Regions from separate parts of the Amycolatopsis sp. EV170708-02-1 genome, predicted to be linked through region 2. Evidence: predicted binding sites of a transcription regulator. Region 2 holds the regulator's gene; each other region holds the start of a gene.
What was found. Region 2 encodes HspR, which represses chaperone genes until heat shock. Its sites were predicted from a motif close to ANNTTGAGTNNNNNNNACTCAANNT; they were not measured.

Region 1: MJQ72_RS09710 (adenylate cyclase) is a predicted target of HspR. The motif match lies at 3,139-3,163, and genes of this name have one in related genera.
Region 3: lon (endopeptidase La) is a predicted target of HspR. The motif match lies at 2,723-2,747, and genes of this name have one in related genera.

Annotation. Positions count from the first base shown of each region.
Region 1 covers NZ_CP092497.1:2,096,965-2,101,773, forward strand. The annotation lists gene gcvH (glycine cleavage system protein GcvH) at 49-432, opposite strand; gene MJQ72_RS09685 (CDP-alcohol phosphatidyltransferase family protein) at 496-1,107, opposite strand; gene MJQ72_RS09690 (hypothetical protein) at 1,145-1,378, opposite strand; gene MJQ72_RS09695 (hypothetical protein) at 1,617-2,201, opposite strand; gene MJQ72_RS09700 (hypothetical protein) at 2,220-2,603, shown strand; gene MJQ72_RS09705 (hypothetical protein) at 2,619-3,053, opposite strand; gene MJQ72_RS09710 (adenylate cyclase) at 3,164-4,132, shown strand; gene MJQ72_RS09715 (hypothetical protein) at 4,135-4,809, shown strand, end outside.
Region 2 covers NZ_CP092497.1:9,344,686-9,349,494, reverse strand. The annotation lists gene MJQ72_RS43000 (globin domain-containing protein) at 1-520, shown strand, start outside; gene MJQ72_RS42995 (lytic polysaccharide monooxygenase) at 681-1,433, shown strand; gene MJQ72_RS42990 (DUF305 domain-containing protein) at 1,430-2,026, shown strand; gene MJQ72_RS42985 (heat shock protein transcriptional repressor HspR) at 2,157-2,585, opposite strand; partial or broken gene dnaJ (molecular chaperone DnaJ) at 2,591-3,762, opposite strand; gene grpE (nucleotide exchange factor GrpE) at 3,796-4,536, opposite strand; gene dnaK (molecular chaperone DnaK) at 4,533-4,809, opposite strand, start outside.
Region 3 covers NZ_CP092497.1:8,437,793-8,442,601, reverse strand. The annotation lists gene MJQ72_RS38475 (hypothetical protein) at 1-137, opposite strand, end outside; gene lon (endopeptidase La) at 304-2,706, opposite strand; gene MJQ72_RS38465 (SAM-dependent methyltransferase) at 2,873-3,721, opposite strand; gene MJQ72_RS38460 (GNAT family N-acetyltransferase) at 3,740-4,678, opposite strand.

The DNA.
Region 1 (4,809 bases), 2.4 Mb from region 2:
TCCGGCCCGCGGCTCCCCCTACTCTTCCCGGAGGGCCGCGGCCTGCGGCTATTCCTTGATCAGCGCCTGGTACGCCTCGGCCTCCAGCAGGGATTCCACCGAGCTCGCGTCGTCGAGACGGAGCTCGATCAGCCAGCCTTCGCCGTACGGGTCGCTGTTGATCAGCTCGGGCGACTCGGTCACCGCGTCGTTGACCGCGACCACCTCGCCGTCGAGCGGGGCGAACAGCTCCGAAACGCTCTTGGTCGACTCGACCTCGCCGAACGCGTCACCCGAACCGACCTGCTTGCCGACCTCGGGCAGCTCGACGAACACCACGTCACCGAGCTGGTCCTGGGCGTACTCCGTGATGCCCACGCGCACGAGCCCGCCGTCGCGCACGGAGACCCACTCGTGCTCCTCGGTGTACCGCAGTTCTTCTGGAGTGGACAACGCCGCTCCCCTTTCTGATGCCCTCACTCGAAACCGACGCGCGCAGTTTCGCATCCCGCCGGGTCACGCGCCCGGCGCCTCCCGCAAGGCGCGCACGGTCTGGACGATGTACAGCACGCCCGAATAGACGTACAGGACCGCACCCCATGCCGTGAAGGCGTAGCCGATCGGGCGGGCGATGGCGGCGATGTCGGAACCGCCCTGGGTGAGCAGCAGGAACGGGAAGGCGTACATCAGCACGAAGGTGGCGCCCTTGCCGATGTAGGTGACCTCCGGCGGGGCGAACCCCCGGCGCCGCAGCAGCAGGACGCAGACGCCGAGGACGGCCTCCCGGACGACCAGCGGGACCACCAGCCACCACGGGATGATGTCGCGGATCAGGAAGGCGATGAGGGTCGCGAGGATGTAGAGCCGGTCGGCGGCGGGGTCGAGCAGCTGGCCGAGCCGCGACATCTGGTTGAGCCAGCGGGCGAGTTTGCCGTCGAGCCAGTCGGTGAGCGCGCTGAACACGAGCAGCGCGAGCGCCCAGCCGTCCTCCTTCGGGCCGAGGAGCAGCCACAGGAAGACCGGCACCCCGGCGAGCCGGAGGATCGAAAGCATGTTGGGGACGTTCAGGGCCTGCCGCAGCAGAGAAGGCTCTTCGCTGGTCACGCTCGGTTCGGGGGGCGTACTCACCCGCTCAGCCTATCCAGCGGCGGCAGGTCCTCCCGCGTCAGCTGGCCCGGGTGTGCGTCCAGCCGCGGCGTTGCAGGTCCGCGCTGGTCAGCGCCACGGGCCTGCCTCGGTGGTCGGTGCCCATCCAGCGAGGGTGGCCCGCCGAGTTCTCCAGGACGTACGGGCGGCCGCCACACCAGACGACGGTGCACGGGGCCGTCGGGGGAAGCTCCGTGCTCGCCGGTGCGGTGGCCTGGGGTGACGCGGGGTCGGTCTGTTCGTCGGTCTTCATCGCTCTCACGGTTTCGGTGACGGGGACTGGGACACGCCGGAGCGCTACTTGTCTTTTCGGCAGAACGGGGCCGCGCGTTAACGGCTCGGCGCCGGATTCGTCCGATCGGTTCGCGACGACAGCATGGTGTTGCCGCGCCGTGAACGGCATATTAATTGTCCACAGTGGACAGTGATTGTGCGGTCCTCGCTTATCGCGGCGGCGGGGGCGCGATAGCCTCCCGCGAACCGAACGTGGCTCAATGCCACGACATCGGGCCCGGCCGGGTCAGAATGGGCCGGCCACGACCGGCCGACGAAAGGATCGCCTTGCCCGTCTCGACGACCACGGGAACGTGGCGGCGCCTGTTCGCGGTCTGTGCCGCCGCCGGAACGCTCGCCGCCTGTTCGGGCGAAGATCCGCCACCGCCTGTCACTTCGACGTCGGTCGCACCGCCCGCGCCCCCGTCGAGTGTTTCCCCCGTGTCGGTGCCGCCGATCCCGTCGCAAACCGCGCCGAGTCCGTCCGCCGCACCGACTTCCGCTCCCGAACCGAAACCCGCTGAACCGGTACAGGGTTCGTGCGGAACGGTCACCGCGGCGAGCGGGCTGACCTTGCAGGTGCTCAACGGGCCGGGCGTCTCCTGCGCGGAGGCGACCGGGATCGTCGATTCGTTCCACAAGAGGATCGCCGGACGCCAGTCCGCGGGCTCGGACGAACCGGTCAGCGAGACCGTGGACGGCTGGCTGTGCGTCTCCGGTGCTCCCGCCGCCCAGGGCGGCACGAGTTGCAGCAAGGGCGAGCAGAACGTGTTCGCCGCCGTAGTCCCCGTCGAATGAACCATCCCCGAGAAGAAGGGCCCATGAAGAGCCTCGCCGTGCTTCCCGCCGCGCTCGCCGTCGTCCTGCTGAGCGGCTGCGGAGCCGATCCCGCGCCCTCGGCCGCGCCGCCGCCGTCATCCCCGGCCGCCGCGGCGGACCAGGCCCTCGCCGGAACACCGTGCGGCGAAGTCGCCGGACTTCAAGGCGCGAAGAACAAGGTCGTGGCACGCGGGAAGACCGACTGCGCCGAAGCGACACAGGTGCTCACGGACTACTTCGCCAAGCTGACACCCGCCGAAGCGGCGTCACCACAGGGTCCCGGCCCCGTGGTGATCGGCGCATGGACCTGCGGGAGCGGGCCGAACGATCCGGTGACGAGCTGTTCGACCGAGGACGAGCGGCAGATCGAAGCCACCCGGAACTGAGAACGCCCGGCGGCGTCAGCGCTCACGACGCCGCCGGGTCCGGTCCATCCGGTACAGGACGCCGAGCCCGATCAGCATGCCCAGCAGCACCAGGCCGCACAGCGCGACCATCACCAGGCTCAACACCCGGTTGGACCTCGACGGGTAAGCGAATCCGTCGCCGGCGAAGATCCTGTCGCCCTCCGTGACCCTGTCGCCGTCGATCCTCCCGCGAGCGGCGCGCCCGTCGTCGAACCGCCACTCCGCCTCGCAATAGGGAAACCGGCCACTCATCGGCGGGCCTTCCTCGACGCATCCGGAGACGGCGGTGACCGTGACGTCCTCTCCGGTGTTCAGCTCGCGCACGCGGTCGCCGAGGGCGCCCCCGGTCACCCACAACAGGAAAACGAACGGGATCCCGGCCAGCAGCATCCGGGCGGGGACCCCGGGTTTCCGCGGTTCACCTGACAAGAAAGTCCTTTCCGTTCGGCTGTTTCAGGCTATTCGGCGAAGTGGCGGAGCGGCACGGGATTTGTACCCACCCCCTTGCCACCTAGGTAAGAGTCGTCTAGACTCAAACTATGCTCACCAGGGAAGAAGCCGTGAAGGCGGTCGAGAACACGGCCGACGCGGCCGCACTGTTCGCCCGCCACCGCTACCGCGAACTGGCGGCCGTGCTCCACCCCGACCGCAACCCCGGCGACGCGCGGGCCCACCGCGCGGCCGCCCTGCTCAACCGCCTCCACGACGAGTGGAAACGGCCCCGGCGGCAGACGGTCACCACGGCGACGTCGGAATACACCCTCCTCGCGCCGCACGCGGTGGGCAGTGTCGCCACGACCTACCGGACCACCGGCCCGCATCTGGTCAAACTCGTCCGCGATCCGGCGCACAATCCGCTGATCCACGCCGAATGGGAGGCGTTGCGCGCGCTCGACGGCTTCACCGAACGGCACCGGTGGCTGCGCCCCTACTACCCGCGGCTGCTCGACACGTCGGGGCCGGTCGCGAGGGGCGACCGCGCGTTCAGCGTTCTCGATCCGCTCGTCGACGGCTTCATCACCCTCGCCGACATCGGGAAGGCCTTCCCCGGCGGGCTCGACGGCCGCGACTACGCCTGGATACACCGTCGCCTCCTGCGTGCCGTGGCAGGCGCGCATCGGGCGGGTGTCGTCCACGGCCATCTCACCGCGGACAACGTGCTCGTCCATCCCGGACAGCACGGCATCGTCCTCGTGGGCTGGTCCTTCGCCGTCGAGGACGGCGTGCTCCCGCTGGCGGCGGACAAGTCCGTCGGCTACCCGCCGGAAGTCCACAAAGGACTGCCGATGACCGCGGCCACCGACGTCCACATGCTCCACACCTTGATGCTGGAACTCCTGGCACCGGGCGAAACCCGCCAGCGCGAGTTCGCCAAGTGGTGTCTCCAGGAGATCCCGGCACAACGACCCGAGGCCGCCGATCTGCTCGACGAGTACGACGAACTGCTCGCCGACCTGTACGGCCCTCGCACCTTCCGACCGTTCACCATCCCCGAGACAGGAGCCTGACCATGGGACACGGACACTGGGACGACAACGCCTACGCCGCCGCGAAGACCTTCCGCGCGGCCAAGGGTGAGGACGATTTCGGCTACACCGCCGATCTCCGCTCCAAGCCCGCGAAGGACTGGAAGGTCGCGCCCGCGCTGGACCCGCTGAACGCCGTGCGGGAATGCCGGGATTCGGCCGACCACACCGATTCGACGCCGATCGCGGTGCTGTTCGACGTCACCGGGTCGATGCGCCGGGTGCCGCGGATCATGCAGGGCAAGCTCGGCAAACTGCACGGCCTGCTGAAGCGCCGGGGCTACCTGGCCGACCCGCAGGTGCTGTTCGGCGCCATCGGCGACGCCGACAGCGACCGGGTTCCCTTGCAGGTCGGGCAGTTCGAATCGGACAACCGGATGGACGAGCAGCTGCGCACGATCTTCCTCGAAGGCGGTGGCGGCGGGCAGAAGAGCGAGTCCTACGAACTGGCCGCGTACTTCATGGCCCGCCACGTGGTGACCGACGCGTGGCAGAACCGCGGCCGCAAGGGCTATCTGTTCATCATCGGCGACGAACTGAACAAGCCCGCGCTGGAGGCCCGCCACATCCGCCGCGTGATCGGGGACGACGTGCGGGAGGACATCGACCCGGCCTCGGTGTACCGGGAGCTGGCGCGCAAATGGCACGTCTACTTCGTG
Region 2 (4,809 bases):
CGGGACGATGGAGTTCCATGTGCACGCCGTGCGCGGAGGGTGGGTCTCGCGCGCGATCGTCCACCACACCCGGCGCGGCGACGTCTGGCGCCTCGGCCCGTCGCTGGGCGCGCTTTCGGTGCACCACACGGAAAGCCGTCCGCTGCTGATGATCGGCGGCGGCACCGGCGTCGCGCCGCTGCTCGCCCTGCTCGACGACATGTCGCGCTGGAAGAACAATCCGCCGGTCCACCTGTTCTTCGGCGGCCGTCGCCCCGAGGACCTCTACGCCCTCGACGAGCTCCGCGGGCTGACCGTCACCTGCCCTTGGCTGACGGTGACCCCGGTGACCGAGGAAGGCACCATCGCCGGCGGCGACCGCGGCACGCTGGCCACGGCGGTCACGCAGCGCGGTGCTTGGCAGGAGCGCGACGTGTACGTCGCCGGGTCGCCGTCGATGATCAGGGCGACGATCGCGAAACTGCTCGCCGCGGGCACGGATCTGGCGCGGATCAAGTACGACCCCTTCACCCTGGACTGAGCCGATGCTTCGTTCGTATTAGGCCGATCGGCTGTTCCACCTGGGCTCGACGCAGCAGTAGGTCAGTGAATCATTGACCGCGGTCACCGGCGGATTTATGGTCTAGACCACATTGCTCCCCTTCACGGGAACACCGTCGTTCCATCCCCCAGGAGCCGGCATGACCGTCAAACGCAAGCTCGTGGCAGCCGCCGCCGGTGCGATCCTCGCCCCGATCGCCATCGTGGCAGTCCCGCAGGTGGCCAGCGCCCACGGCTACGTGCTGTCCCCGCCCAGCCGCCAGGCGAACTGCGCCCAAGGCAAGGTGTCCGGCTGCGGCAGCATCGTCTACGAACCCCAGAGCGTCGAAGGCCCCAAGGGCCTCCGCAGCTGCAACGGCGGGCTTCCCCAGTTCGCCGAGCTCAACGACGAGTCGAAGCCGTGGCCCGCCGCGTCGGTCGGCAACAGCGTGACCTTCAACTGGAAGTTCACCGCCTACCACCGCACCACGAACTACGAGTACTACATCGGCGGCACCAAGATCGCCGACATCAGCGGGAACAACTCCGCGCCGAAGGACCCGACGTCGCACACGGTGAGCCTCAACGGCTTCAGCGGTCGCCAGAAGGTGCTCGCCGTGTGGAACATCGCGGATACGCCGATGGCCTTCTACAGCTGCATCGACCTGCAGATCGGCGGTGGCAACCCGCCCACCACGAGCAACCCGCCGACCACCAGCAACCCGCCCACGACCTCGAACCCGCCGACCAGCACCGCCAACCCGCCCACCGGCGGCACCTGGGCGGCCGGGACGGCGTACACGGTCGGCAGCACGGTGACCTACGGCGGCGTCACCTACCGGTGCCAGATGGCGCATACGGCGATCCAGGGCTGGGAACCGCCGAACACCCCCGCGCTGTGGACCCGGCAGTGAAGCTGGCCCTCGTTCTCGTCGCCGGTCTCGTGGCCCTCGCGGGCTGCGGGGCCGGCGACGGCTCACCAGGTACCGCGGGCGCCCCGCTCTCCCCCGTCCCCCAGTCGGCCGGGGCGTCCGCGGAGTACAACGACGCCGACGTGATGTTCCTGCAGATGATGATCGCCCACAACAATCAGGGCGTGGAGATCGTCAAGCTGGTCAAGACCAAGCAGGCGCAGAAACAGGAGCTCAAGGATCTCGCGGCCGCGATCGAGGCGACGCAGCAGACCGAGACCACCGACATGCGGAACTGGCTCAAGGCCTGGGGCAAACCCGAGACGGGTTCGGCCGATCCGCACGCGCACCACCATCACGGCGGCGACGGGCTCACCGACAAGGGACTGCTCGAAGCACTGTCCAAAAAGGATGGTGCGGAGTTCAGCCTCGACTTCGCGGACATCTTCGTCGCGCACCAGCACAACGGGGTCGCGCTGGCGAGGACCGAGCTGAAGGACGGGAAGAACCCCGAGTCGAAGGCGCTGGCGCAGCGGATCCAGGACTCGCGCACCGGCGAGGTCCAGCAGATCCGGACCCTGGTGCCCGGCCAGTGACGCACCGAAGCCGTACTTCGCGTGCTTGAAGGCGTAACTCACGTGCTTGAGGCCGTAACTCGTGAGTTACGGCCTCAAGCACGCTTGTGACGTCTTCAAGCACGCGAGTGACGCGTTCGAGCACGCGAGACTAGGTGCGTTTTTTGGGCTTCCAGACCACGAGTGCCGTCTGCTGCCGCAGGGGAACGAGATCCTTGCGGTACGAGGCGTGCACGGCCGCGGCCGTCTGTTCGGCGGTGAGGTACGCCGCCGTGAGCTCTTCGGTCAGCTCGGCGATGCGCGCGCGGAGCGCGTCGACCTGGTTCTCCAGCTCGATGATCCGCTTGATGCCTGCGAGGTTGACACCGTCCTCTTGGGACAGTCGCTGCACTTCGCGCAGCAACGCGATGTCCCGCATCGAGTAACGCCGTCCACCGCCGGAGGTCCGGCCCGGCGACACGAGACCCTGGCGGTCGTAGGACCGCAGGGTCTGCGCGTGCAGGCCGGACAGCTGCGCCGCCACCGAAATGACGAACACCGGCGTGTCCTCGTCCGCACCGTGCGGCAACCCGCCGAACATCGTGCTCACCTGCCTTCGAGAAGTTCGGTGATCTCCGGTCGCGGGTCGTGGCCGGCCATGGCCTCCGCGTAGGCCTCCAGCGCTTCACGGGCCTTGTCGTCCAGTTTGGCCGGAATGGCCGCCTGCAAGGTGACCAGCAGATCGCCCTGCGAGCCGTCACGCTTCGCGATTCCCTTGCCGCGCACGCGAAGCACGCGACCGCTCGCCGTACCTTGCGGCACCTTCAGCGAGACCTTGCCCTCGAGCGTCGGCACGGTGATCGTGCCGCCGAGGGCCAGCTCCGCGAAGGACACCGGCACGGTGATCGTCAGGTCGAGGTCCTTGCGCCCGAACAACGTGTGCGGAGCGACGTGCACCCGGACGTACAGATCGCCCGGCTGCGCCCCGCCACGGCCCGGTTCGCCCTGGCCCGCCAGCCGGATTCGCTGGTCGTCGGCGACGCCCGGCGGGATCCGCACGGTCAGGGTGCGGGTGCGGGTGCTGACGCCCTCGCCCGCGCATTCCGGGCACGGGTCGTCGATGATCTTCCCGCGGCCGCGGCAGTCACGGCACGGCTCGGAGAACGCGAACGCGCCCTGGCTGCGGCTGACCAGCCCGCTGCCCTGGCAGGTCGCGCACGTCCTCGGGAAGTCCCCGGTTTCGCGCCGTTGCCACCGCAGGTGGAACAGGTCGCCGGGCTCGACAGCCGCAGCGGCAGGGTCGCGCCCTTGACCGCCTCGGCGAAATCGATCCGGACGTCGGTCTCCACGTCCGCGCCGCGTTGCGGCCGGTTCGCCGTGGCACCGGCCGCGGCGCCGCGGCGGCCGAACAGCCCGCCGAGGATGTCGCCGAGACCGCCGAAGCCGCCCTGCTGCTGACCCGCCTGGCCGAAGATGTCGCCGACGTCGAAACCGCCGCCGCCACCACCGCCCGGGAAGCCGAAGCCACCGGGACCGCCGGAGCCGAAGAGGCGGCGAGCCTCGTCGTACTCCTTGCGCTTGGACGTGTCGGACAGCACGCCGTACGCCTCGGAGACCGCCTTGAACTTCTTCTCGGCCTCCGCGTTGCCCGCGTTGGCGTCGGGGTGGTTCTCCTTGGCGAGCTTGCGGTACGCCTTCTTGATCTCGTCCGCGGTGGCGTCGGAGGAGACGCCCAGTTCACGGTAGAAGTCCTTACCGATCCATTCCCGTGCACTCACCGAACGTCTCCTCCTTTCACGCCGTATCGCCGATCAGCGGTTGTTCTCATCGAAAAGTTCGCCCTCGAGCGGCAGCTCGCCGCCCACCGGCGGGTCCACCGGGGCGTCGCCGCCCGGCTCGTGGTCGGTGACCCCGACCATCGCCGGGCGCAGCACACGCTCGCCGAAGCGGTAACCGCGGCGCATGACCATGGTGACCGTCGGCCCGGTGACGTCCGGCGACGTGCTGTGCTGCACCGCCTCGTGCACGCTCGGGTCGAAGGGCTCGCCCTCGGTGCCGAACGGTTCGAGGCCCGACCGCTGCAGGCTGCCGACCAGCTTCTCGCCGACCGCCTTGAAGGCACCGGTCAGATCGCCGTGCTGCTCCGCGCGCTCGAGGTCGTCGAGCAGCGGGAGCAGGTCTCCGACGACCGACGCCTTCGCGCCGACGACGACCTGCTCGCGGTCGCGATCGACCCGCTTGCGGTAGTTGGCGTACTCCGCCTGGAGGCGCTGGAGGTCGGCGGTGCGTTCCGCCAGCTCCTTCTCCAGGCCGGTGGCCACCGACACCGAATCGTCCACAAGGGACTCCCCGAGGCCGGGGCCCGCGTGTGCCGCGGGCTCCGGCTCGGTGGCCTCTTCGGCCGGGGCGGCGTGCTTAGGGCCGTCCTGGGGTTCGGCGGCCGGGGCGGCCGGGCGGATCTCGCCGGTCAGCGGGTCGATCCGCCTACGGTCCCGCACGACCACCGGTTCCTCCGGGCCCCGGCCCTCGGTTTCGTCGTAGCGTCCCGTCACTTCTTGTCCTTCTCGTCCTCTTCGACGATCTCGGCGTCGACGACGTCGTCCGCCTTGGCCTGCGAACCGGTGCCCGCGCCCGCCGCACCGGCGGCGCCTTCACCGGCGGCGCCTTCGGCGCCCGGGGTGGCGTTGGCGTAGAGCGCGGTGCCCAGCTCCTGCGAAGCGGTGTTCAGCTTCTCGATGGACTCGCGGATCTTCGCCGAGTCGGTGCCCTTGAGCGCCTCGTTGGCCTCGTCGATCGCGGACTTCACCTTGCCCTTGAGCTCGTCG
Region 3 (4,809 bases), 910 kb from region 2:
CCGGCGGCGATCGTGGAGCTGGTGCCGGCGAAGGTCAGCGCCGCGGTGAATCCGGTGAGAATGCTCAGACAGACGATCTGACCGGCCGAAACGCACCTGCGCCTCGGCCGCAACGGGGAAAGAATTCCTTGACTCATGACCTTGCCCTCTCAAGGATCACGCACCCCGGCTGGGTGGCACGCAATGTACGTTATCAAAACGTGATAGGGAGTTTAAGGCGAGTCAATGTCCGGGTTCGTCCGGATCTCGGAAGCCGAAAGCCCCGGATCCCGCGAAGAGATCCGGGGCTTCGGCCTCGCGCCGTTACGCCGCTTGGGCGACCGGAGCCGTCGCCGGGGCCAGCGCGATGTCCAGCACGTCGCGGACGTTCGCCACGGCGTGGACGTCCAGCTGTGCCAGCACTTCGGCCGGGACGTCGTCCAGATCGGGCTCGTTGCGCTGCGGGATGATCACCGTCTTCATCCCGGCCCGGTGCGCGGCCAGCAGCTTCTGCTTGACCCCGCCGATCGGCAGCACGCGCCCGGTCAGCGACACCTCACCGGTCATCGCGACGTCCGACTTCACGACCCGACCCGAAAGCAAGGACGCGAGGGCGGTCGTCATCGTGATACCGGCGCTCGGCCCGTCCTTGGGCACCGCGCCCGCCGGGACGTGCACGTGGATGCCGCGGTCCTTCAGATCGCCGACCGGGAGTTCCAGCTCCGCGCCGCGCGAACGCAGGTACGACAACGCGATCTGCACCGACTCCTTCATCACGTCACCCAGCTGACCGGTCAGCGACAGCCCGGTGGAGCCGGACTCCGGATCCGCCAGCGACGCCTCGATGTAGAGGACGTCACCGCCGGCACCGGTCACCGCCAGCCCGGTGGCCACGCCCGGGGTCGACGTGCGCTGGGTCGACGCGGGCAGCGAGGACTCCGGCAGGTGCCGTGGGCGGCCGAGGTAGGTCTCCAGCCCGTCGGCGTCGATCGTCAGCGGCAGCGCGACCTCGTCCAGCGCGACCTTGGTCGCCACCTTCCGCAGAACCTTCGCGATGGTCCGGTTCGCGTTGCGCACCCCGGCTTCCCGCGTGTACTCGGCGGCGATGCGGCTGAACGCGCCGTCGGTCAGCGTGACGTCGTCCTTGCCGAGACCGGCGCGCTCCAGCTCGCGGGGGAGCAGGTGGTCGCGGGCGATGGTGACCTTCTCGTGCTCGGTGTAGCCGTCGAGGGTGACCAGCTCCATCCGGTCCAGCAGCGGGCCGGGGATGGTTTCGAGCGCGTTCGCCGTCGCGAGGAACACGACGTCGGACAGGTCGAGCTCGACCTCGAGGTAGTGGTCGCGGAAGGTGTGGTTCTGCTCCGGGTCCAGCACCTCCAGCAGTGCGGCCGTCGGGTCGCCGCGGTAGTCGGCGCCGACCTTGTCGATCTCGTCGAGCAGCACGACCGGATTCATCGAGCCCGCTTCCTTGATGGCGCGGACGATCCGGCCGGGCAGCGCGCCGACGTAGGTGCGGCGGTGACCGCGGATCTCCGCCTCGTCGCGGATGCCACCGAGCGCGACGCGGACGAACTTGCGGCCCATCGCCTTCGCCACGGACTCGCCGAGCGACGTCTTGCCGACCCCGGGAGGGCCGGCGAGCGCCAGCACCGCGCCCGAACGGCGCCCGCCGACGGGGCCGAGGCCCGACTCCGCGCGACGTTTGCGCACGGCCAGGTACTCGATGATGCGTTCCTTCACGTCGTCGAGACCGGCGTGGTCGGCGTCGAGGATGTCGCGCGCGGCGGCGATGTCGTGGACGTCGGTGGTGCGCTCGTTCCACGGCAGTTCGAGGACCGTGTCCAGCCACGTGCGGATCCAGCCGCCCTCGGGGGACTGGTCGGAGGTGCGCTCCAGTTTGTCCACTTCGGACAGTGCGGCCTTCTTGACCGCGTCCGGCAGCTCGGCGGCCTCGACGCGGGCGCGGTAGTCGTCGTCGTTGGCCGTGCCGTCGAGTTCGCCCAGCTCCTTGCGGATCGCTTCGAGCTGGCGGCGCAGCAGGAACTCCTTCTGCTGCTTCTCCATGCCCTCCTGGACGTCCTTGCGGATGGTGTCGGTGACCTCGAGTTCGGCCAGCTGCTCGCGGCTCCATTCGAGGGCCTTTTCGAGCCGTGCCGAAACGTCGAGCGCGGTGAGCAGTTCGAGCTTCTGCTCGGTGTTCAGGTACGACGAGTTGCCCGCGAGGTCGGCGAGCGCGGACGGGTCCTTGACCTCCTGGACCGCGTCGATCATCTGCCAGCCGCCACGCTGCTGGAGGATCGCGAGGACGACGCTCTTGTACTCGGACGCGAGCTTCGCGGAGTTGTCGTCGGTGGTCTCGGTCGCGACCTCGGCGTGGACCCAGCGGGCGGCGCCGGGGCCGTCGGCGATGCGGCCGACGACGGCGCGGCGGGTGCCGCGCAACAGCACCGCGGTCTTGCCGCCGGGCACCCGCCCGATGCGCTCGACGGTCGCGATGGTGCCGAGCTCGGCGTACTCGCCGTGGACGCGGGGGACGATCAGCACCTCGGCCTTGGTGGCGGCGCTGGACCGGATCCCCGGGAAGGAAGCCTGGGCAGGCGTGTTGGCCTGGGCGGACTCCACCGCGGCGCGCGTCTCCGTGTCGGCGAGGTCGAGCGGGACGATCATGCCCGGCAGCACGACGTCGTCATCGAGCGGGAGGACGGGCAGGAGGCGGTTGTCGGTCATCTGTGCACTCCTCGGTTAGTTGAGTCTGTCTAGCTCAACTCTCCGATCGACCCGTTTGTTTCCTCCGCGCGTTCGCCGTCAGCGATCACCTACTCATCCGACCTCTGCGCGGTGCGCGTCGCCTTTAGCCCGCTAAACGCGACGCGCACCGGCGAGAGGTCGGAGGTCAGGGGTGGACCGAGACGCCGCACCAGGCGAACGGCCGGGCGCCTTCTTCGTCCCGCCGCAGCTCCCGCACGGGCCGCCAGTCCGGAAGGTGGACGACGCCGGGCTCCAGCAGCGGCCAGTCACCGAAGAGCGGCTCGATCTCTTCGCGGTCCCGCATCCACACCGGATTGCTCGTCTTCCGGTACTGCTCGACCATCCAGTGCAGCCCGTCGGCGTCCTTGCCGGTCTGGCCGCCGAAGCTCATATGCGACAGCCCCAGCCAGCTGCCCGGCGCGAGCGCGTTCCGGTACGTCGCGACCAGTGCGGGCGGATCGTCGTGCGGCCCGGCGAAATGCAGGACGGCCATCATCATCAGGCACACCGGCTGGTCGAAATCGATCAGCCGCAGCGTCTCCGGATGCCGCAGGACGTCCTTCGGTCGCCGCATGTCCGCCTGGACGATCCCCGCCCAGTCGGTCGCCTCGTGGCGTTCGAGGATCAGCTCCGCGTGCGCCACCGCCACCGGCTCGTAGTCGACGTACACGACCTTCGCCGTATCGCCGGGCTCCAGTTCCTCTTGCACGATCTCGTGCACGTTCCCGGCTGTCGGGACACCGGAGCCCAGATCGATGAACTGCCGGATGCCGGCGTCCAGCGCCGCGCGCACGACGCGGTTCATGAACTCGCGGTTGTGCCGCGCGCCCGGTTTGACCCAGCGCCACTGCTTTTCCAGTGCCCGGGCGAACTCTCGATCGACCGCCCAGTTGTGTGTCCCGCCGAGGAACCAGTCGTAGATCCTCGCCGCGGACGGCTTCTCGGTGTCGACCCCGGTCGGCGCCACCGGGGCCGCGTCATCGTCCCTCGTCACGAAACGAGCCTATCCGGATCACGGGACGGCCGGTCGCCGCCGCCAGTACGTCCAGAGCGGCCGGTAGCCCTGCGCGTACCAGAACGGTGTCGAGCGCGGATTGGCCAGCGCGTGGTGCAGCAGCACGGCGTCGGTGCCGCATTCGTCGAAGACCTGGTGCGCGTGCGCGGCGAGCGCGGTCCCCACCCCGCTCGAACGAGCCTGTTCCGCCACCGCCAGCGACGACAGGTAGCCGACCTTCTCGGCCGCGACCCGGCCGCGGATCCACGCCGTGTCGCCGGGGAACTGCACCCGCACCATGCCCAGCGGACGGCCGTACAGCTCGGCGATCCACAACGTCGGATTTTCCCGGCCCAGCTCTTTCGACAGGTCCGCCGTGATCGTTTCCTCCGCGCCCTCGCGCAAAGTGACAGAACCGAACTGCGCGTCATAACGCTGCAATTCCAGTTCCAGTCCGACGGCGGTTTCGAGATCATCCACTTCGGCGGGCCGGATGTGCACGCCGGGAGTGGCGGGCGGTCCGGTCACGGCGAGCCGGTCGGCCGGGCGGACCGCGATCACCAGCACCGGCGCGAAGCCGCGACGCAGTAATTCGGCCGAGCCGGGGGAGTCCCGGCTGGGCCGCACCACGGTCGCCGCCGTCTCGACATCCCCAGGTGGGGCCACGGTCTTCAGATGTTCATCCCATCGGGTGAGTAATGCGTCGAGGGCCGCTTCCGGGCTGGGGCCGGTGAGGCGGGCTTCGAGGCGATGCTCGACGAGGGCCCGCCACGGAGAGTCAACAGAATCGGGGCCCGCTTCGGTCCGTACCGACAATCCGGCGGCGGCCGAGTCGCCCGCTGTCGCGGAGAGTGACACGGAGCCCTCGGCAGGCTCCAGTGCAGGCATTTCGGGGAGCAGGGCGTCCACGGTGGCGAGCCGCTCGGCATGCCCGGCGGCGATGGCGTGGCTATTCATAGGGCTATTCAAGCCCCTACTCACCGGTCCGCCGGGAACTTCACGAGATTGGCCGGAGCGTGGCGCCAGGTGACTTCCGGTAGTCGGAAGGAACGCGAATAACGCTCCCATTTCACCCCTTGGTCCACGCA